One region of the Pseudoalteromonas sp. SR44-5 genome, then DNA from elsewhere that is predicted to be linked to it. Evidence: predicted binding sites of a transcription regulator. Region 1 holds the regulator's gene; each other region holds the start of a gene.
What was found. Region 1 encodes sigma-54, which starts transcription at its own class of promoters, with help from an activator protein. Its sites were predicted from a motif close to GTTGGCACGNNNNTNGNNT; they were not measured.

Region 1 (7,827 bases):
CATTTCATCCGGTGTACCGCTACCAATAACGCCTTGATCGGCAATAATGATAACGTGATCGGCAATGCTCATCACTTCTGTTACATCGTGAGTTACGATTAATGATGATAATCCAAGCACTTGATTAAGCGATTTAATCAACTTAACTAATACCCCCATGGAAATTGGGTCTTGGCCTGCAAATGGCTCATCATACATAATTAATTCAGGATCAAGTGCGATTGAGCGCGCTAATGCAGCACGACGTGCCATACCACCTGACAGCTCAGAAGGCATTAGATCTTGTGCGCCACGCAAGCCAACAGCTTGTAATTTCATTAGCACCACAAGGCGAATTAAATCTTCACTTAGACGAGTGTGTTCACGCAGCGGAAAAGCGATATTGTCAAATACTGACATATCGGTAAATAATGCGCCGCTTTGGAACAACATACTCATTTTGGTTCGCGCCGCATAAAGCTCTTTGCGCGACATGGCAGGAATGTTATTACCTTCGAATAAAATAGTGCCGCTATCTGGTTTTAATTGACCACCAATTAAACGCAACATGGTGGTTTTACCAATTCCGCTTGGTCCCATAATTGCCGTAATTTTTCCTTTCGGGACACTAAAGCTCATATTTTTATATATGCAGCGATTGCCCCTAGAAAAGCTTACATCCTTGATTTCTACTATTGGTTGCGACAAGTCGCTCTCCATTACTATTTTCACTAGTTCACCTATTTTAAGCGTTTTTACAGCAAGATGGAAAAAACAAATCGTAAAATTTTGTAATATTCTATGTAATAGCGCTGCAAACCTTACAGCAGTAGGCTTAACCGTCGCTTAAATAATTATTCTCAGTCCAAATCAGGCCATAATCTAACAAGCTACGCAGATTCTTTTATTTATACTTTCAGGTTGGCTTTTGTTACTATTTGCAGTCATCTCATTTTGAATAATTGGCGTAACGTAATGGTGACTTCTTTTGTCATTTTAATTCTCGGATTTGCAGCTCTAGTTTGGAGTGCGGATCGCTTTGTTTATGGTGCTGCGGCACTGGCAAAAAATTTCGGTGTTCCTACTCTTATTGTTGGCTTAACCGTTGTTGCGATGGGCTCGTCAGCCCCTGAAATGATGGTCTCAGCATCAGCTGCGCTTGCCGGTAAAACTGACACTGCCGTGGGTAACGCCGTTGGCTCAAATATCACTAATATTTTACTTGTTTTAGGTATTACCGCGCTATTGCGCCCACTCTCAGTATCATCAATGACATTAAAACGCGAAATGCCGCTTGTACTACTAGTGTCAATCGCTGCCTGGTATGTATTTTCTGATAACTACTTTTCATTTGCTGAGGGCGTTGCATTAATCATTGGCTTTGTGGTCTTTATTGCGGGCTTAGTTATTATTTCTATTCGCGCTAAAAACCAAGCTGATGACCCATTTGTAAGTGAAGCCTGTGAAGACGTACCAGATAACGTGCCCACCAAATCGGCTTTATTTTGGTTAATTATTGGTATGATATTACTGCCTGTCAGCTCACATTTTTTAGTTGGCTCAGCAGTTGATATAGCCAAATACTTTGGCCTAAGTGATTTAGTAATAGGGTTAACCATTATTGCTATTGGCACCAGTTTGCCTGAGCTGGCAGCCTGTATTGCTGGGGTATTAAAAAACGAAGATGATTTAGCACTGGGTAATATTGTTGGCTCAAATATATTTAACATTTTAGCTGTGTTGCCACTGGCTGGGATTATCAACCCTTCAATTATTGATCCTTCAGCTGCAAACCGTGATGCCTTAATAATGATTGGTGCCACCATAGCCCTTATTGCTATGTCCTTGAGTTTTAGGGGCACAAGACGCATTAATAGAGTTGAAGGTGGCCTGTTATTGGTCGCGTTTTTAATCTATCAAGGTTATATTTTCAGCCAAGTTGCTTAATGCTAGCCACAAAATGGATAACACAATGACGCAGTTAAATTTTATTGAACAAGGTAAGCGGGTGCTAGAAATAGAGCGCCAAGCACTGCTTGATATAACCCAATATCTAGACGAAAACTTTAATCAAGCTTGCCAATTGATGTATCAATGTCACGGTAGGATCATAGTAGTCGGTATGGGGAAATCAGGGCATATTGGTAATAAAATTGCTGCAACACTGGCAAGCACTGGCACGCCTGCGTTTTTTGTCCATCCGGGTGAAGCAAGTCATGGTGATTTAGGGATGATCACTCGTGATGACGTGGTTATGCTTATTTCAAACTCAGGCGAAACCAGCGAAGTACTGAATATTATTCCGGTTATTAAACGTATTGGCGCAAAAATGATCGCCATGACAGGTAACCCTGAATCATCAATGGCAAATTGGGCTGATGCTCATGTATGCATCAAAGTAAGTCAAGAGGCCTGCCCATTAGGACTCGCTCCGACTGCAAGCACGACTGCAACACTTGCGATGGGTGATGCAATAGCCGTTGCTCTGCTAGAAACCCGTGGCTTTACCGCCGATGACTTTGCGCTATCGCATCCTGGTGGTAGCTTAGGTAAACGTTTACTATTGTGTTTAAAAGATATTATGCACAGTGGCCCAGCAACGCCTATGATCAATGATAAGCAATGTATCAAAGATGCATTAATCGAAATGTCGGCAAAAGGCTTAGGTATGACAGCTATTGTTGATGACACAGGGCAACTTGCAGGGCTTTTTACTGATGGTGATTTACGGCGAATTTTAGAGCAACGAATAGATATTCACAGTACTTTGATAAGCACTGTCATGACCCGCTCTTGCACTACTGCAACTGCTGATATGCTTGCCGCCGAGGCACTCAATATCATGGAGAATAAGCGTATCAATGGCTTAATTGTAGTTGATGATAAACACCACCCTATTGGTGCTCTTAATATGCAAGATTTGCTCAAAGCAGGAGTTTTATAATGCAGTTTGCTGACTTATATCAGCCACTTTCAGATGATGCTCGCGAGCGAGCACAAAAAATCAAACTCCTGATCTGTGATATCGATGGGGTGTTTTCAGATGGTCGTATTTATCTTGGTAACCAAGGTGAAGAACTCAAAGCGTTTAATACTAAAGATGGCTTTGGTATCAAAGCACTGATCAATAGCGGTTTTGAAGTTGCCGTGATCACCGGTCGTCATTCACAGATAGTTCAGCAACGGATGACTAGCCTGACAGTACCGCATATTTACCAAGGCCAAGAAAACAAGTTGCAAGCTTATCAACAGCTCAAGGATAAATTGCAGTTAAGCGATGAACAAATCGCTTACATAGGCGATGACGGACCTGACTTGCCGGTAATGGAATTGGTTGGTTTTGCGGTGGCAGTAAATGATGCGCATCCACTAATCAAACGCATTTCACATTATACAACCATGCTACCTGGTGGCTTTGGGGCGGTGCGTGAACTCACTGATTTATTAATGCTCGAAAATGGTAAATCATTAACCAGCGAAGGCACGAGCTCATGAATAGTGCGCGTTTAATATTATGCGTATTATTTGTCGGCTGCATGGTATGGCTGTGGTATCCGTATTTTTATCAAAGTACCGCCATAAAACAACACCAAGAAGATATAATAGCAAAACCTGATTATACTGCGGTGGCATTAAAACAAACCGCATTTGATGAACAAGGTAAAATTAGCCACAAAGTAACAGCTGCAAAAATGGAACTCTACCAACAGTTAGGGTTCACTTACTTTGAACAACCTATTTTTACACTCTATAATCAACAGCAGACGTGGCAAATTAATGCCGATGAAGCCACCTTATATGAAAATCATCAATTAATTTTAGAAGGTAATGTGGTTGCTAAAAACCTGACCAATAATGCCATGATTGAACATATAAACGCAGATAATATTCAGGTTGATATTGAACTACAAACCATGAGTTCAGAACAACCAGTTGAATTAATCGGACCAAATTTAAAAATCACTGGGCGCGGTCTCCATGCCGACTTAAAAGCCGAAGTGGTAGAACTAATTAACCATACGCGAACCATATATTATGACCAATAAATTTGCTCACTTGCTTGTTATACCAAGCTTATTCATTGCTTTTGCAAGCTTTGCTGAAAATACGACACCACCTGCAGATCAAGTCTCTATCAGTGCTGACACGCAGCTTGCCCAACTGAAAGACAATATCGGTATTTTTGAAAAAAATGTTGAAATCATTCATGGTAACCGCCGTATCAAAGCGGATCGACTTGAAGTCCATAAGCGCGAAGATTTAGGCGATAACAAACAACTACTTGTCGCAACTGGCAGTCCGGCTTACTTTGAAGAAAAACAAACTGATGGCACAGTAATGAGTGCCAGTGCTGATGAAGTCCGTTACGATGTCGCTAAGCGCTATTTAACCTTGGTTGGCAATGCACAAGTCACTCAGGCAGGTCAAAAAATCAATGCCAAAAGCATTACCTATGATATGGACCAGCAACTGATCAGTGCTGAAAAAGGCGCAAGCTCAAGCGATCGTGTGCACACCATTTTGGTACCAGTAGACAGTAAAAAAGACAAATCTAAAGGGCAGCCATGAGTACATTAAAAGCTGAATTTCTAGCAAAAAGCTATAAAGGTCGCCAAGTTGTAAAAAGCGTGGGTTTAGAAGTTAGCGCAGGCAGCATTGTTGGCTTATTGGGTCCTAATGGCGCTGGTAAAACCACCACCTTTTATATGATTGTGGGTTTAGTTCCAAGCGACAAAGGTAAAATCAGTATTGATGATAATGACATCACCTTACTGCCAATGCACAGTCGCGCACGGTTAGGGATTGGCTACCTGCCACAAGAATCATCCATCTTCCGTAAATTAACTGTTTATCAAAACCTGATGGCTATTTTAGAAACTCGTAAAGAGCTGAATAAACAAGCCAGAGAAGAAGCGCTCGACAGCTTACTTGATGAGTTTAGCATTCAACATATCCGCGACAGCCAAGGTATGGCATTATCTGGCGGTGAACGTCGTCGAGTTGAAATTGCACGCGCTTTAGCCGCAAACCCAAAATTTATCTTACTTGATGAGCCTTTTGCTGGCGTTGATCCTATTTCAGTGTTAGATATAAAGAAGATTATTGAACACCTTAAAAACCGTGGTATTGGCGTGCTTATTACCGACCACAATGTACGAGAAACCCTTGATGTTTGTGAAAAAGCCTACATAGTTTCTCATGGGGAGTTAATTGCATCAGGTACCCCTGAGCATGTACTCGCCGACCAAACAGTCCGCGATGTTTACCTGGGCGAGCAATTTAGGCTATAAAGCCACGCTCGGCTAAGTATCTGCTAGACTTAACGATGATAACAATAAAAGGATTGTTAGAGATACATGAGGCAATCACTCCAGCTGCGCATGGGCCAGCAACTTACAATGACACCACAGCTGCAACAAGCAATTCGCTTATTGCAACTCAGTACATTGGATCTCCAGCAAGAAATTCAAGAAGCGCTCGACAGCAATCCATTGTTAGAGCTAGAAGAACATGAATATTCAGACGACACGGCTGGTAAAAACGAACAAAAACAAGATAACGATGACTTAACCGTTAGCGCATCAGCAGACGACAAGCCAAGCGAATATGAACAAGAAAGTAGCGAAGCATTAAGTAAAGAGACCTTAAGTGACGAAATGGCTATGGACGTCACCTGGGACGAATACATGAGTGCTGCGCCAAATACGTCATCTGGGCCAATGCCTGAAGATGAGTCAATTTATCAAGGTGCCTCAACTGAAACCTTGCACGAATATCTAATGTGGCAATTACAACTCACACCTTTTAGTCCAACCGATGAAGCCATTGCCATTGCGATTGTTGAAGCCGTTGACGATTCAGGTATTTTAACCTTGAGCTGCGAAGACATCGCAGAAAGCTTAAATCAAGGTAATAACGAAGAAGAAATCGAACTCGACGAAGTGCAAGCAGTGTTAAAACGCATTCAGTTGTTTGACCCTGTTGGTATTGCTGCGCGCAGCCTACAAGAATGTTTATGTATTCAATTAAATCAATTTGATCCTGCAACTCCTTGGATTAGCGAGACAAAAATGATTTTAACTGATCATATCGATTTATTAGCTAGTCGTGACTATCGCACTTTGATGAAAAAGACTAAGCTTAAAGAAGATGAACTAAAAGAAGTAATGACACTGATCCACAGCCTTAACCCAAAGCCTGCGGATACCATAGTACGCGAAGAATCAGAGTATGTTATTCCTGACGTTTCGGTGAAAAAAATTAAAGGTCGCTGGGTGGTTGAACTCAATCCAGACAGCATGCCAAAAATTAGAGTGAACAGCCAATATGCGGCGATGTCACGCTCTGTAAAATCAAGCACTGACAGCCAATTTATACGCTCGCATTTGCAAGAAGCTAAATGGTTTATTAAAAGCCTAGAAAGTCGTAACGAGACGTTACTCAAAGTAACCAACTGCATTGTTAAACAGCAGCAAGGATTCTTTGAGCATGGCCCTGAGGCCATGCGCCCTATGGTACTAAACGACGTTGCCGAAATGGTTGAGATGCACGAATCAACAATTTCTCGTGTAACCACCCAAAAATACATGCATACCCCTCGTGGTATATTTGAGTTAAAATATTTTTTCTCGAGCCATGTAAGTACTGAGAACGGCGGCGAATGCTCATCGACAGCCATTCGAGCATTGATCAGAAAATTGATCAGTGCAGAAAACTCAGCGAAACCATTGAGTGATAGTAAAATTGCAGATATATTGGCAGAGCAAGGTATCAAAGTAGCTAGACGGACTATTGCAAAATACCGCGAGTCACTGGCTATTCCACCGTCAAATCAACGTAAAAGTTTGATTTAAGGCGTAAAATCACAAGAGGAAAATGCTTATGCAACTAAATTTAACTGGTCGTCATGTAGAAATTACTGATTCATTAAGAGACTATGTAAACAATAAGTTTGCCAAGCTTGAAAGGCATTTTGATCATATCAATAATGTCCATGTCATTCTTGATGTAGAAAAGCTAAGCCAAAAAGCAGAAGCCACATTACATGTCAGTGGCGCTGAATTATTTGCCTCAACTGAGCACCAAGACATGTATGCAGCCATTGACGGACTAATCGACAAACTTGACCGTCAGGTAATTAAACACAAAGAGAAGCACGCTCGACACTAACACTATGAAATTAAGCTCACTTATTTGCCAGGACTGCAGTAAAGCTGCGGTCCTTTTTAATAGCAAAAAACGGATCATTGAATTTATCAGCCAATTGGCTCATGAACAACTTCCTCAGCTATCACAACAAGAAATCCTCAACGCACTACTGTCGAGAGAAAAACTAGGTAGTACGGGTATTGGTCGTGGTATTGCTATTCCTCATGGCCGTATGAGTGGTGTTGAAAACCCGCTAGCAATAATTATAGTGAGTGAATCACCGATTGATTTTGATGCGATAGATAATCGCCCAGTTGATATATTTGTAGCTCTCATCGTGCCAGATGGTGATAGCCAACTTCATTTGAAGACGTTAGCCACAATTGCTGATAAACTCAACGACAAAGATTTTTGTAAACAACTACGTAGCGCAAAAACAGACCAAGATTTGTATCACGTAATTGCTGCGCAATCGTAGCCAAATGAAGGAGAATTTACATGGAGTTAATCATCATCAGTGGGCGTTCTGGCTCAGGTAAATCTGTTGCTCTGCGTGTAGTAGAAGATCTTGGCTATTATTGTGTAGATAATATTCCGGTAAACTTATTACCTTCATTAGTGCGCAGTGTCTCTGATAATTATGACAAAATTGCCGTCAGTATTGATGTCCGTAATTTACCGAAAGAGCAGGAAGAATTT
Region 2 (7,827 bases), on a different contig from region 1:
TGTGTTGATATTTCAACTTCAACATCCATAATTTCATCACGTAAGGCTTTGCTCCAACGTAAATCGGTATCTTCAGTATCTGATTGCACACCAGCATCGAGTAATTCACGAATAGGTTCAAGCATTGAATACGGCAATGCGATATGGAAATCTCCGCCACCGCCATCCAGCTCAATATGGAATGAACTGATCACTACTACTTCGGTGGGGCTGACGATATTCGCCATTGCTGGATTAACTTCTGAATCAAGATATTCAAAAGACACGTCCATTACCGGCGCCCATGCTTCTTTGTAATCTTCAAAGATTATTTTTAATAGCATTTGTACAATACGGCGCTCAGTAGGCGTAAATTCACGACCTTCTATTTTCGCATGATAGCGACCATCGCCACCAAAAAAGTTATCAACCAAGATAAACACTAACCGTGCTTCCATGGTGATTAATCCAGTACCTTTAAGAGGACGAAAGCGCACCATGTTAAGACTGGTAGGAACAAATAAAGTGTGGATATATTCACCAAACTTTATCATTTGTACGCCATTGATAGAAACCTCAGCAGTGCGGCGCATCATATTAAACAAGCTAATTCGCATGTGTCGAGCAAATCGTTCGTTCACAATCTCCAGAGTCGGCATGCGACCACGAACAATACGATCTTGTGAAGAAAAATCGTATTGTAGCGTATTACCGCTGCCATCATCACCGTCCTGTAGATCCTCCTCTTCGACTTCATCGACACCATGCAACAGGGCATCGATTTCATCTTGGGATAATAAATCGCTCACGCTGACCCCTTATTGCATTACAAAGCCGGTAAACAACACCCGCTCGATTACTTTACTTCCCTCTACGTCCATTAACGCCGCTTGTACTTTATCAAGCGCTGCTACTCGCAGGGTTTCTTTTCCTTCGCTAGTGCCCAGTTCATCTGCGGTGGTGGTTGAAAACACACCAAGCAATGTACCTTCAATTAGTGGAATATGCTTTTTGGCCGTTTCTTCATTCACATCACCGCGCACTAATAATTGCACTTTTATTTGCACAATACGGTCACGACTTGCACCTGGTACGTTAAAAATAAAAGGTCGAGGCATCGCAACATATAAAGCACTGCCAACCTTTGCACCACTGCCACTTACCTCTGCAGTTTCAGTTGCAGGTGCAACCGATTCGTCTGCAAGTGTTTCAGGAGCAGCGTCTGAGCCTGACATCAAGAAAAAGCCAGCGGCACCACCAATTACCAATACCGCAGCAATAATAATTATAATCAGCTTTTTTTTACTTTTACTGCCATCTTCAATTTCTAAATTTGCTTCTTCAGCCATGCCGCTTTCCTTTATGCCTTGATAATAGCGATATTACGAGTGTCACCGCGCACCATCAAGTTATTTATTTTTATAGTCTTATACCTCATATAATAGCAGGTGTTAGGCATAGTAATCTATTGATGATGAAGATTGTTGCCCAGAGCCGCGAATTGGTTGCTGAGTTAATGCAGTTTCCTCTTCATTTTGTTGCTGATTTGCCTGTTGACCACGACCATTTTGTTGTCCGTCACCACCAGTATCACTTTGACTATTCCCCTGCTGGATACTGCTTTCACCCAGTTCAATTCCCTGCTGCGCTAACATTTCCCGTAATCTCGGCATTGATTGCTCAAGGGCTTCTTTGGCTTGCTGATTTTGCACCACAAAGTTAATGTGAGCTTGTTCTGCATCGCTACGAATACGAATTTGCATACTGCCCATTTCTGGCGGATCAAGACGTATTTCAGCTTCTTTATTATTAATGCTTAACAATGCACTCACTCGTTCTTGCAGTAACTTGGCAGCATCACTTTTCATGATATTCAACGCTTGTAACGCAGTTGGATCAATATTTATTTGTCTTGTCTGTGATGTAGGACTCGCTTGCTGAGCATGCATTACTTGCATATCAGCCAAAGCTTGTTGATAACTTTGCTCACTCCCTTCTACAGCCGTGGCTGTTGTAACTGCAGTGGTTAATCCGGTGAGCTGGCCAAACAATTGATTTACACGTGCCAATGTGTTGTCGCGCACAGGGCTTTGCTCTGCTTTAATATTTTCAGCAAATTGCTCGCTTTTTAGAACATTATCTTGTACTGCCAGTTTCACTTCTTGCTCTTTGCTTGCAGCCTTTATAAGTGCATCTTGTGGCGCAGATACTTTATTTGTATCTGATTTAGCGGTGCTGCTATTGGTAGTTGTAGTGCTTGCTAAATTATCTGCCATTGACTGAACCGTCAATTGAGCTTTTGACTCAGTCCTTTTTTCAGTACTCTCTGGCTGGGCTAATTCAGTAATCGCCTTATTGATCTGAGTTAATAAAGCCCCTTTGGGCTGCTCATTGCTCACAAAATTTCGTAATTGCTGGCTTAATGCCTGTTTTTGCATAGGGCTTAACAGCGAAATATCTTTACTTAGTTGAGTTAGCTCTGCGGTGTTAATTGTCGCAACTGCAGTGGTAGGTTTTGCAGCTTCTTTACTATTAAGCGCTACAAATTCAGCCAGCATTTTTTTTAAGTCAGTTATGTTAGCCGGTGATGGATCTTGCTGACGAATGACATCAACCTGAGTTTGCAGCTGTTTTTGCTGCTCCGGTGTTAAGCTCGCCAACAGTGGATTTTCATTTTTTTGCACAGTTGTCGTTGAGTTAAGTAATACCTTGCTGATTTGCTCTAATACAGCACTATTATTACGCTTTGACTGTTCAGCTGCTTTTTCTGATACATCAGTTTGAGAGCTTGAAGCAACACCTTTAACCGCTTCAGCGTCCATTGCTACTTCAGTGGCACTTTTGATTGCTTGTTTAGCGTTAGCAGTAACGTTAGTAACTGCTGCATCTGCACTTAGTGCTGCGCTCTGTTGAGGTTTTCCTTGCTGAGCAAGCATAGCGTCGGAACCTTTAGCTAATACTTCACTGTCTTGTGGTTTACCTTGGCTTGTATTTCCAGCAGCAATTATTTGAGCTGCGTCATTGTCAACTTGCCCGCTTTTTAACGTAGTTGTAGTCGCAACTGCTTGTTGGATTGTTGGCTGCATTGCCATCGCTTTATTTTGCGATGTCTCTTTTGCGACTTGAATATCATCAATAATAGGAGTAACTGCATCATCAGGCGGAGTGTTCCCCTTTAGCTGAAGTTGTTTATCAATTGCCTCTGCCAGCACCTTTTTTTCTGTAAGTAACGATGGTTTTAGCTGTTTATCGACTAATTGTGCAATCGGATCATCAGTAGCAGGAGTCTCTGTATCAATAATAGGCGTAACATCATCAATTGGACGGGCTCCAGTGACTTTAACAAGCGTAGGGTCTATTTTTTCCTCGCTGTATTTCCCCAACTTTGAAAGTAATGAGGAATTTTCGACAGTTGGCGTATTATTTACCCGAGTGTCCATGTTATTAGCCGCCGTTATTTGCGCAAGCATTGCATCACCAGACATCGCATTTTCATCACTGTTGTCAGCAGACGTTTCTTGTGCTTTTTCAGCAACAATTACGGCTTCAGCTGAACGAGGCTCAGCACCCGTTGAATTAACCTTTATAGATGTTTCCGCAGCATTATTGGCACTTTGTAATTGGCTAAAAAAGTCACTATCAGTGCTTTCTTTATCTGCTGCACCAGCAGCTTTGGCACTGTCTTTTTTATTTAACTGAACATCCTGCTCAGTTGAGATAAACACTGAAAGATCACTAATAGCCATAATTCACCTAGATTAAAAGTGGCAATTTGCCGCCGCAGTTTGCCAGAATAAATACTTATTACATTAAACAAGCAAATAATATGCCTAAGCTGATTTGAATTAATAAATAACCCTATTTTGGGCAATAGGCTATAAAACGCGACGTCTTTGGTAAAATTGATTTGCGGAAAATTCATCAAGCATTTTTTGTTCATTTTTTTGTGCGATCACATTCGCTTTAAGTTGCTGTTTTTCTATTAACTTAGCAACCGCTTTAGCCTTAATCTGCTGTTTCAGCCATAAACTTTGGCGTTGTGAGACAACTTGTTTAGCAGTACTAACTGTATTCGCTTGTTGACGAATGGCTTCTTCGATTTTGGCAATGAAAGCATGATATTGACTAAACCCGGCGCTACTTAAACCGGACTTTCCTTTTACATGTAATTGCTGAGTATATTCTAAGCGAAAGTTATTCAAGCCTTGCAATTTTTGTTGATTGCCTTGCAAGTTTTGCTGCGCTTGTAAATAATTTATCCGTAAAGCTTCTTCTTTATCATTTTCTATTTTCAGCAATAAACTGAGCTTATTGGTTGCCATTATGCTTGTCCTAATAATTGCGCAAGCCCTTGTAGGCCATCGTCATAGCTGATCACATCCTTCATGCCTTGTTGTAAAAATGCATTCACTCTTGGCATCATATTAATGGCCTGATCAAGCATTTGGTCGGTGCCTTTTTGATAAGCACCTAAAGTAATCATATCTTTATTTTGCTGGAACATTGAATACACTTGTTTTAACACTCGCGCTTGTTGCATATGTGCTTCTGAGACAACTTGTGGCATCACCCGTGAAATCGATTTTTCTATATCAATAGCAGGATAATGACCACTGTCAGCGAGCTCTCTGGATAACACGATATGACCGTCTAAAATGGCTCGCGCCGCATCAGCAATCGGATCTTGCATATCATCCCCTTCACTCAGTACAGTAAAAAACGCTGTGATAGAGCCTTGCCCTTCGCCGCCATTACCAGCACGTTCCACCAGCGCGGGTAGCTTTGCAAATACTGAAGGCGGATAACCTTTAGTCGCCGGTGGTTCACCAACCGCAAGCGCTATTTCGCGCTGCGCCATGGCATAACGCGTTACAGAATCCAGTAGCAATAAAACATTTAAACCTTGATCGCGAAAGTACTCCGCGATAGTTACCGCACTTTCACAACCTTTTAATCGCATTAATGGCGATGCATCGGCGGGCGCGGCAACTACGACAGAACGTTTACGCCCTTCCACACCGAGTATTTCTTCGATAAATTCTTTTACTTCGCGGCCACGCTCCCCCACTAAACCAACAACTATTACATCCGCTTCTGAGCCTCGGGTCATCATACCCAGTAATACCGACTTACCCACGCCTGAGCCTGCAAATAGCCCCATGCGCTGGCCTTGGCCAACAGTTATCACTGAATTAATAGCGCGTACGCCAACATCCATCGGCTGCGTAATTGGTCGTCGAGATAATGGGTTAATGGAATTTTGTGCAAATTTTAAGTAATGCTCTGCTTTAATAGCTCCAAGCCCATCCAACGGACGCCCTAAGCCATCAACAACACGACCAAGTAAACACATACCAACAGGCAGTCCGGTATCATTTACTTGTGGGATCACTCGCGCACCAGGTAGTACGCCAGAAATATGGTCATTTGGCATCAAGTAAAGCGTCTGGTCATTAAAACCAACAATTTCAGCATCAACAAAACCATGCATGGTTTCAATTTTACATTGGCTGCCAACTGGCGCGCGTAATCCTTTCGCCTCTAATGTTAACCCTACAACACGGGTTAAAATTCCCGCAACAGCAGGCGTTGGTCTATGAATATGTTTTTGATACTGTTGTAAACGTTCACTTAATGGGCGTGGTTGAGAACTCATTGCAAACCAAAAATAGCGTTAGATACCACTACTATGCAAAAAACTATCCAACGTTTCTTTGACGCGGGTTTTTATAGTCATATCAATAGATGATTGTGGTGTTTTTACTTGGCAACCACCGCGATCTAAAGTCGGCTCTGCAACTAACTGCCAATGGTTTTCAGCTAGTGCAGCTTCACCATAACTATTTTTAACCAGTTCAATGTCTTCAGGGTGTAAATGAATACGCACACTTTGCTGCTCATTGGCTAACGCATCGATACACTGCTTTAAACTTTGCAAAATAATTTCAGGGGAGGTTTTAATTTCTTGATAAACTAACGCTTCGGTTAGCATTACGGTTAACTGTACAAGTTGCTTTTCGGCGTCATCATCGACTTTAGCTAATGGCGCTGACAAACTATCCAACAATGCTTTTAGACCCGTTAGCTGTTCTTCAATCAGTGGTTTTACTTCTTCTTGACCTTGTGTTTTACCAAGCTCAATGCCTTCTTTATAACCGGCTTCTTTTCCCTCACCTACGCCTTTTTCAAAACCATCAATATAACCCTGCTCGTGGCCTTGTTTTAAGCCTTCTTCGTAGGCATCTTGACGAATTCGTTCCAGCTCAGCCATCGTTAACGAAGGCAGCTCAGGCTCTTCGGGCTCTAGTGCTTGTTCACTTTCTTCAAGCTCTTTACGATATAAATCGGCCAGCGGTGTACCAAACGCCGTTGAACGACCATCGAATTTTCGAGTGTCTTGCGTAACATCTGGAATTGGCCAGTTTTCTAATAATTCATCAACTGCTTCACTGGCACGTAAAGGACGACCTTGATATTGAGTAGGTTTGCTCATGGTTTACAAGAACTCCTCACCACCACCACCACCAAGCATAATTTCACCTGAATCAGCGAGACGACGTGCCGTAGATAAGATCTCTTTTTGCGCGGCTTCAACTTCGCTGATCCGCACAGGTGCCATTGCTTCTAAATCATCAGCAAGCATCTCTGCAGCCCGTTTTGACATATTGCCGAGGATTTTCTCTTTCAATGCATCATCAGTGCCTTTGATGGCTTTCATCAGTACATCTTGTTGGACTTCACGCAAGATAGCTTGAATACCACGATCATCAACATCCATTAAGTTTTCAAATACGAACATTAAATCTTGGATTTGTTGCGACATCTCTTCGTCATGCTCGCGGATTGAATCCATCAACTGACCTTCAATATTGGTATCGAGGTAGTTCATAATATCAGCCGCCGCTTTCAAACCGCCCATTTTCGCAGCTTGCGCACCAGCTTGTCCGGCAAATTGTTTTTCCATGATCTCGTTCAATTCTTGTAAAGCCGCAGGTTGAACTTCTTCAAGGTTGGCGATGCGCATGGTTAAATCTAAGCGCACTTTTTCAGGAAACTGCGCTAAAATTTCGGCCGATTGCTCAGGCTCCAAATACGATAAAACGATAGTTTGTATTTGCGGATGCTCATTGCGAATAATATTGGCAACTTGCTTTGAGTCCATCCATTTCAATGAATCAAGACCCTTGGCACCAGATCCCATAACAATTTGATCTATCAGGCTTGCCGCTTTATCTTCACCAAGTGCCGCAGTAAGCGCTTTTTTGATAAAATCTTCTGATTGGAAGCCAATCGTACTAAAGCTTTGTATTTGTTCTATAAATAAATTGTGCACGGCACTGATTTTGGCTTGCGATAGATCATCTATCGCCGCCATTGCCATACCCACTTTTTGCACCTGTTTAGGTTCAAGGTGCTTTAATATTTGCGCTGCATCTTCTTCGGATAAGCTTAGCAATAAAATTGCGGCTTTATCTACACCGTCTAATTTATCAACATCAAACGCTGCTGGCAGTTGTTTTTGTTCTTGATCAGTCATCTTCAGTTAACCACGCTTTCACAACTTGTGAGGAGAGTTCTGGCTCATTTGCTACTAAGGCACGAACAGCTTTTAATAAGTCTTCATCGCCATGTAGGTCTGGTAACTGTAGTGTACCATCACTTGAGAAGCCAACCGAAGCAGAATCAAAATCTTTATTTAGCATATCTAGGGTGTTATCACCAATATCTACACCAGAACTAAGCGCATCATCATCATACTCTTCAAGGGTATCATCTGGGTAAATCAAGCGTTTCAGCATAGGTTTAACCACCGCCATGATTAGCACTATAATAACCAATGCGCCAAGC
Region 3 (7,827 bases), on a different contig from region 1:
TACATCTTAATGACGTTAGCATTAAGATTCTAAGAATTTACGCTAACTTACTAGCTTAGTTAACTCGGTTAATTAAGCTTAATACCTGATATCCCGTGTAATGATTATTAAAGTGTGCTTTTAGCAGCTTTGGGTTTTTAGTAAGTTAGCCTTTTTATACTATTGCTATATTGTGGAATAACTTTGCCTAAACTACAACATTTGCAATGCTAACCTAAAGTACCGGAGAGAACAAATGAGTTGGGAATATTTGGGGTATTTTGCCTCAGCTTTACTTATTGCCTCTTTAACTATGAGTGATGTGAGCAAACTTCGTTGGTTTAATCTTGCCGGTTGTATTGCTTTCACTGCTTACGGTATTGCGATTGCTGCATGGCCTGTGGCTATCACCAATGGTTTGCTAACCTTCGTAAATATTTATCATTTAATTAAGCTCAAACGTCAACAACAAAAACCACAATAATAGCGTGGTTTATTGCGCCTTACTCTGTGTATCAATTTGTGCTTTTTGGTAGCGTAATTCACCGCCAATCCATGTTTGATTTACGACAATGGTAAAAATTTCTTGTACTGGCACTTTAAAATAGTCTTTGTTGATTAAAATAAAGTCAGCCCACTTTCCTTGCTCTAAACTACCTAATTTAAATTCTTGATGTGCGGCATACGCAGCACCTAACGTGAATGCTCTGAGTGCATCTTCTCTGCTCAGTGCTTCAGTGACTCGCCAGCCATTAGCGGGTAATTGATTGTGATCTTGGCGAGTAATTGCTGAATACAAACCGTCAAAGGGGTTGGCCAGTTCAACTGGATAATCTGAGCCTGCAGCTACTACTGAGCCTTGCTTTAAAAACGTTTGCCAAGCATATGAACCTTGTAATTGTGTATCGCTAAGGCGCTGCTCTGCCATATGCATATCAGAAGTTGCATGCACCGGTTGCATTGATGGAATGATTTTAAGTGCTTTGAAGCGAGGAATATCTGCTGGATCAACTATCTGTGCGTGCTCTATACGGTTACGTAGTAAAATCCCGCCGGTTTTTTTAAATACATTTTGATAGGCATCTAACACAATATGATTTGCTTTATCACCGATGGCATGGGTATTGGCGCTAAAACCATGGTTAAAGCTCAATGTGTACAGCTGCTCTAATTTTTGTTGAGTTTCGAGCATTAAACCTTGGTGATTCTTTCTATCTGCATAATCGGCCAGTAGTGCGGCGCCACGGCTTCCTAGCGCACCATCAGCATATATTTTTACACTACGAATAGACATGAAATCGTTAAGATCTTTATAGCGACCGGCTCTGAGCATATCTTCAAGGGACGGATCTGTTGCACTTAGCATTGCAACAATGCGCAGCGGTAAGGTGCCTTGTTCAGCTCTTTGCTTGTAAACTTGCCATGTTTGTTTATCAATCCCAGCATCGTGGGTTGAGGTTATACCTAAGCTGAGCAGATGTTGGCCAGCTTGATTTAAGGCATTATTTACGTCTTGATCAGATGGCGTTGGAATATGTGCAGTAATTAAACTTTCGGCTTTATCGACAAAAATACCGCTAGGTTGACCTGCATGGTTGCGAATAATTTCACCACCTGCTGGTGACTGTACTGTGGGTGTTAATTTGGCTAACTCCATCGCTTTGCTATTAACCCAAATCGCGTGGCTATCGACACGAGAAAGCACCACCGGAACATCTTTGACAACTTTATCTAAGTCAGCAGCAGTAGGAAATTGCTTATTAGGCCACAGTTCTTGATTCCAACCGCGGCCAATAATCCAGCCCTGGTTATTTTTAGCAAATACAGCAAGTTTTTTTTGTATTTCTGCAATCGACATACTGCCACGTAAATCGAGTTGCGCTAAATTATTACCAAGTCCTATCACATGACCGTGGGCGTCAATTAAACCAGGTAATAAGGTTTGTTGCTCGGCATCAAATACTGCAGCATTAGGGAAACTCGCTTTTAGTTTATCGTCTCCTACTTTTACTACTTTGCCATCTTTAATAACCAGTGTAGAAAATTGCTGTAATTGGCCACTGTAAGTTGGAGTGTAACCGTTAGCATTGTAGATCACCGTGGTATCAGCTAGCACAGGTAAAGATAAAGTGATTAAACAGGCGAGTAAGCATTTCATTGTTAGAATTCTTTTTCTGCTTTTGTTAGTTAAACAGTAACAGAGAATACTGAGTCTGCAAATTAAATATAATAAATTATTTATCGTTGTGCATTTCAACTATGCTGATGAATTAGCTATTCATTTATTTGCATATAGAGTAAATTCAGACAGTGATAATCTACCATCTTTATCGCTGTCATAGTTTTTAAAACGAGACCACAGGGTAGGATCTTTTGCTGACTCTGAACGCGTGATAAGACCGTCTTTATCGCGGTCTAAGTTTTTGAATTGTTCTGCTATATTATCAGTTGTTGCAAAACTGCAACAGCTACTGACAAATAACAAACTTAGTCCCAGTTGTGTACAAAATTTCATTGGGGAAACTCGTTAATCTAGATTATTAGTTAAAAAACGCTTAAATTCAGATAGGGAAATTTTATTGTCTTGGTTTTTGTCCCAACGTTTAAAGTTACTCAACAATTGTGGTTGTGGTTCAAGCTCATTATGCGTTAAATAGCCATCTTTATTGCTATCTAAATGATCAAAACGTTGCTTTACATCCAGTGCCATTGCGCTAAAACTGGTGGCTAGCGACACACTTAATATTATTAATATGCTTTTCATTATTTACATCCTACCAACAAAAAGAATAAAGCATTTGCCATAATTTAAATCCCAACATTAAATCCGTTTACACATTCCCTCCGGGATTATGGCAAATACTTTAAAGCCTTTTAAAATTTAAACTTTGCGAACTCTTGCTCAGATAATTGCTCGTCGTTATTATCATCAAGATCAGTAAACTGCTTTAATAGCGTGTTGTTTTGCTTGGCTTCAAGCAATGAAATTTGTCCGTCAGAGTCGGTATCTAATTGCGCAAACTTAACGTTTAATTGTGATGCTAAAACAGTGGCGCTAATGACTAAAAACATCAGTGAAAAAGCGGCGATAAGTTGTTTCATAGCAGTGTTTCCTTTGGGAAAATTATTGCAAAAATTGTTTAAACTCAGCAAATGAAATTTGACCATTTTGATCTTTGTCAATTTGCTCAAAACTTTCGTGTAATACCGCATCTTCAGATGCTTCTGCTTCACTCAATGTGCCATTACTGTCTTTATCAAGTTCTGCGAAGGTGGCCTCGACATCAATGGCAAAGCTGTTAAAGCTAAGCAGTAGGCTGATGCATAAGCACAGCGGTGTTAATATTTTCATATTATTTCCTTATAAACAGTCGTTGATGCGGATGTTACAAGAACGATGCCAATTTTTTTATTGTAAAAATATCAGTGACTTAATGTTTTGGCATGATAATAAGTGGGAAAAAATGACTGGGCAGTGTGTCTTTTTTGCAACAACTTTTAACGGGTATTGATTAAGTTTTTAAAAAACAGTTGGTTAAGTTGTTTCAATTTAGCGTCAGTCGCTTTATATAGCGCTACACAGTTCGCCTTATTCATTATTCTTATTGATTCAGCTAGTGTATAAGTAACACCTTCCATAATCAGACATTTAACTAAAGGAGTAGCGATAATGGCCTCATTCGCTAAAAAGTACAGTGCATTACTTAGTTGGCGACCCAATTTAATAGGCCAGTTTTTGTTTAGTACTTTGTTATCGCTGCTGCCATTATCACTGGTAGTGATTGTATTTTTAAATGCGCTGAATAAACAGCTAGCAGTAACTCAACAAATCGTCAGTGAAAATTATCAAATTACCAAGTCATTTAATAATCTTAAGCAAGACCTCAATAGCTTAGAGCGCGCAACGCGACAAAACTGGGTGTTGAAAAGCGAATCACTCGATGAATTGATTGTTGATAAGTGGCAATCATCACTACAAAGCATTGATGAACTAACTTTTATAAGCTCTACGGGGGAGTATATTAAGCAATGGCAGCAACTCGCACAGGTATTGCAATTAGCGCATACTCAACTCGTTACTGAAGGACAACAAGATGCGCAATTGTTTATTCCTGTGAGTGAATTAATTGCGCGTCAAACAGTGTGGCTAAGAGAGCAAAATGAGCTGCAAATAACTAAAAATCAGCAACAGTTAAAAGCTTTGCAAAGCTCATTTATCAATTGGTTAATAGCACTTATCCCATTAACTTTACTAGTAGGTGGTGGTTTTCTATGGCGTATAAGTGGCCGCTTAAAAGGATTAACGTCGGTTATTGATAAGCTTGGGCAAGGTCATTGGCAACAAAAAATAGCTGTACAAGGCTCTGCTGAGTTGGTTGAACTAGGAAATAAATTACAATGGGTGCAAGAGCAGTTGCATCAATTAGAGCAACAAAAAGATACTTTTTTACGCCATGTTACCCATGAATTGAAAACTCCATTAGCGTCAATGGTTGAGGGCACTGACTTACTCGCCGATGAAATCGTTGGGCCTATTAACAAAGAGCAGCAAGCGGTGTTGGCGTTAATTACCCAGAGCATGGTGCGTTTGCGCGCTATGATCGATAGTTTACTTAGTTACAATGCGATTCGCAGCAGCAAAGAAGATTTAAGTGAGCTGGAATTCTCGCAATTAATAACCAAGATAAACAGCCATTTTGAACATCGTTTAGTGGCGCGTAAGCAAAGCTTATGTTGGCATTGTGAGTTACCCGAGCAACCACTGGAAATTGCTGCAGAGCTTGTTGAAATGATCTTAATTCAGTTGATCTCTAATGGCTTAAAGTTTTCACCAGCAGGACAGGCGGTCAATATTGCTCTGTCATTAGCTGGTCGTACTTTGACTATGAGCGTGAGCGATCAAGGCACCGGTATTAAAGAGCAAGAGAAATCACATATATTCAGTGCCTTTTATCAAGGTAAGAATGCTAAAGATGTAACCGCTCAAGGTAGTGGCTTAGGGCTTACCATTGTAAAGGAGTCTGTTGAGCAATTGATGGGTACTTTACACGTTGAGCATAATGAACCACAAGGCTGTCGTTTTATAATTCAAATCCCAATCATCCCTCCAACCAATAAAAACCAAGGAGTTAATTAGCATGGGCGTGCGTTTAAATGCCATTTTAGTGGTTTGCATTACAACCTTAGGGCTCGCAGGGTGTGAGTTAACTGAGCAGCCAGTAAATAAAAGCAACCCTGAAGCTGAACAACCGGGTAAGGTGACTACACCACAAGAGGATAGTTTACCGAATCCGAAACCTAGGCCGAAAACCGATCCTATGTATGCACCTGCCGAAACGGTTATTGGTTGGCATGCAAAGTCGTGTGGTGGTTTTCAAGTGGCAGCGAGTAAAACGGTTTATATTGGTGCTAAAGAGCTTCAGAATTATTTTGATTTTAGTTGTAAAAATAATGTATTAGCACCGGAAAAAGTATTAACGCAGCTGCTAAAACTGGATCAAGCTTATTATTGGCCAGATGATATAAAACAGTATTTATGGCTGCAAAAACAACAAATAAAACAGCAGATCAACGCTAAAGAACAGCAGCAAGCGCTGAATAATAAAATGCAAGAAACCCTGTCATCACTGGCAGCCATCGAGCAGCAACTATTACTACGCGAAGAAACTAAGGAGCAGTAATTATGTCAACAGAGCAAAACCAAGGCGCGCGAATTTTACTGGTCGATGATGATGCAAGTTTATTAAAACTATTGGCTATTCGCATAGAATCTAAAGGCTATCAAGTGACTACCTGCGAAAGCGGTATCGCTGCGCTACAGTTATTAAAAAATAATGTGTTTGATGCTGTGGTTACAGACTTACGCATGGATGAAATGGATGGTATGGCATTACACCGTCAGTTACAAAATCGCTACCCAGCGCTGCCAGTGTTGATGATGACAGCTCATGGGTCTATTCCTGATGCTGTTGAAGCGACGAAGCAAGGTATTTTTGCCTTTATTACTAAACCGGTAGATAAAGATGAGTTATTTGATAGTTTAGCAAAAGCGATTGAAATTCATGGTCTCAGTGCCGATGAAAGTGCATCAAACAGTAATATCGTGACCCGCAGTGGTGCTATGCTGCATTTACTTGAGCAAGTTAAATTACTAGGTCCGACTCAGGTCAATGTGTTGATCTCGGGGGCCAGTGGTACAGGTAAAGAGTTACTAGCTAATGCTATTCATCAACATAGCCATGTTAGTGAAGGTCCGTTTGTCGCAATAAACTGTGGTGCGGTACCGGGTGAATTACTCGAATCAGAACTATTCGGTCACAAAAAAGGGGCTTTTACGGGCGCGATTAAAGACCACCAAGGGTTATTTCAGCAAGCGCAAGGCGGTACTTTATTTTTAGATGAAATTGGTGATATGCCACTTAATTTACAAGTTAAGTTACTGCGCGTATTACAAGAAAAAACTATTCGCCCTGTGGGCTTTGAAGAAGAAATTCCAATTGATGTGCGGATTGTATCAGCAACTCATAAAAACTTACCTGATGCGATTGCTAATCAGCAATTTCGCGAAGATTTATACTATCGCTTAAATGTTGTGAATCTTAAATTGCCACCACTGTGTGAGCGCAGAGAAGACGTTAGTTTATTAGCACAGTATTTTAGCGCTACCATTGCTAAACGTATGGATCAAAAAGAAAAGCGTTTCGCCAATGATGCGATGCATGCATTAGTACGTCACGATTGGCCGGGTAATATTCGCCAGTTACAAAATGTAGTAGAGCAGGTTGTCGCACTTACCCCAGGTGAAGTAATATCAGCACAGCTGGTTGAAAGTGCGCTTAATAGTAATACCAGCAATGTTGAGCCGCTTTCACTTAACGATGCTAAAAAAGAATTTGAGCGTGATTATGTGATTAATGCTTTAAAGATGGCTGGCGGTAACGTGGCAGAAGGGGCAAAACTAGCTAAGCGAAATCGCTCAGATTTTTATAAATTGATTAAAAAACACAACATTGACGTTGATACTATTTGTTAGGAGAGAAAATGCAGTTATTTATGGTGTATTTAGGTGGGCGTATTCAGGGCTGCCATATTGAAATGCATGATGTTCGTTTTGTTGTTGGGGAATCGATAGAACAAACTTACTCAAAATTAAAAGCGCAGTGGGTCGGTGATAAAAGTAGCGTGCACATGGACAGCTATATGGCGGTAAATCACATTGATGGCTTTGCAGTAACCGTGGTTGATGAACCCGTGGCCCAATCGCAGCAGTTATACTTTGTAAATTTAGGAGCGTATTGTGCTGATAGCTTGGCTGAGCAGCATGACTTTGCGTTATATGTAGCTAGTAGTAGCGACGAAGCTAAACAAAGAGCAAAAGAGGATTTACTAGCAGGTTTAAGTCATATTCATAAAGATGACTTACATGATGTAGATGATTGCTTTGCAATTGACTTGCTCGACAGTCAATTACATATCAAGCTAACCCCGAGTGAGCAATCTCAAGCGATTAAGCCCGATTGGTTTGGTTACCATATATTATAAATAATCAAGAGTGTGTGTGGTGCAAGCGTTAGCCGTTATCACTTTGTTCTGCACGCTCTTTGTCTTCACTGTTACTGGCAATTTTAAAAGCGATAATCACTAAGCCAAACATAGCAAAAGGTAACGCAGCAAGCATATACTCGGTAACATTGCTATCTTGAAAGCTGGCTTGTAGTAAAAAATGCCCCGCAATACACAGTAAAATAACAATCAGTAAGATCGGTAATAAAATAAGTTCTTTTTTAGCAGAATGAGTTTTCATTATTAGGCAGTACTTTTACAAGGTGCGCCATTGTAATGAGCAAA

Region 2: the regulator sigma-54 is predicted to act here: its motif matches at 3,795-3,813, upstream of H5154_RS10055 (flagellar hook-length control protein FliK).
Region 3: the regulator sigma-54 is predicted to act here: its motif matches at 3,366-3,384, upstream of H5154_RS01445 (EF-hand domain-containing protein).

The regions. Positions count from the first base shown of each region.
Region 1 covers NZ_JACJDT010000061.1:9,728-17,554, forward strand. The annotation lists gene mlaF (phospholipid ABC transporter ATP-binding protein MlaF) at 1-699, opposite strand, end outside; gene H5154_RS21015 (calcium/sodium antiporter) at 955-1,926, shown strand; gene H5154_RS21020 (KpsF/GutQ family sugar-phosphate isomerase) at 1,952-2,923, shown strand; gene kdsC (3-deoxy-manno-octulosonate-8-phosphatase KdsC) at 2,923-3,474, shown strand; gene lptC (LPS export ABC transporter periplasmic protein LptC) at 3,471-4,025, shown strand; gene lptA (lipopolysaccharide transport periplasmic protein LptA) at 4,015-4,548, shown strand; gene lptB (LPS export ABC transporter ATP-binding protein) at 4,545-5,270, shown strand; gene H5154_RS21045 (RNA polymerase factor sigma-54) at 5,337-6,833, shown strand; gene hpf (ribosome hibernation promoting factor) at 6,862-7,149, shown strand; gene ptsN (PTS IIA-like nitrogen regulatory protein PtsN) at 7,154-7,606, shown strand; gene rapZ (RNase adapter RapZ) at 7,627-7,827, shown strand, end outside.
Region 2 covers NZ_JACJDT010000014.1:35,848-43,674, forward strand. The annotation lists gene fliM (flagellar motor switch protein FliM) at 1-788, opposite strand, end outside; gene fliL (flagellar basal body-associated protein FliL) at 798-1,328, opposite strand; gene H5154_RS10055 (flagellar hook-length control protein FliK) at 1,431-3,725, opposite strand; gene fliJ (flagellar export protein FliJ) at 3,855-4,301, opposite strand; gene fliI (flagellar protein export ATPase FliI) at 4,301-5,635, opposite strand; gene fliH (flagellar assembly protein FliH) at 5,654-6,472, opposite strand; gene fliG (flagellar motor switch protein FliG) at 6,476-7,516, opposite strand; gene fliF (flagellar basal-body MS-ring/collar protein FliF) at 7,509-7,827, opposite strand, start outside.
Region 3 covers NZ_JACJDT010000002.1:59,741-67,567, reverse strand. The annotation lists gene H5154_RS01470 (YgjV family protein) at 236-463, shown strand; gene H5154_RS01465 (amidohydrolase) at 473-2,137, opposite strand; gene H5154_RS01460 (EF-hand domain-containing protein) at 2,258-2,494, opposite strand; gene H5154_RS01455 (EF-hand domain-containing protein) at 2,507-2,743, opposite strand; gene H5154_RS01450 (hypothetical protein) at 2,854-3,081, opposite strand; gene H5154_RS01445 (EF-hand domain-containing protein) at 3,104-3,331, opposite strand; gene H5154_RS01440 (HAMP domain-containing sensor histidine kinase) at 3,647-5,116, shown strand; gene H5154_RS01435 (hypothetical protein) at 5,118-5,660, shown strand; gene H5154_RS01430 (sigma 54-interacting transcriptional regulator) at 5,663-7,012, shown strand; gene H5154_RS01425 (DUF1543 domain-containing protein) at 7,021-7,521, shown strand; gene H5154_RS01420 (hypothetical protein) at 7,550-7,783, opposite strand.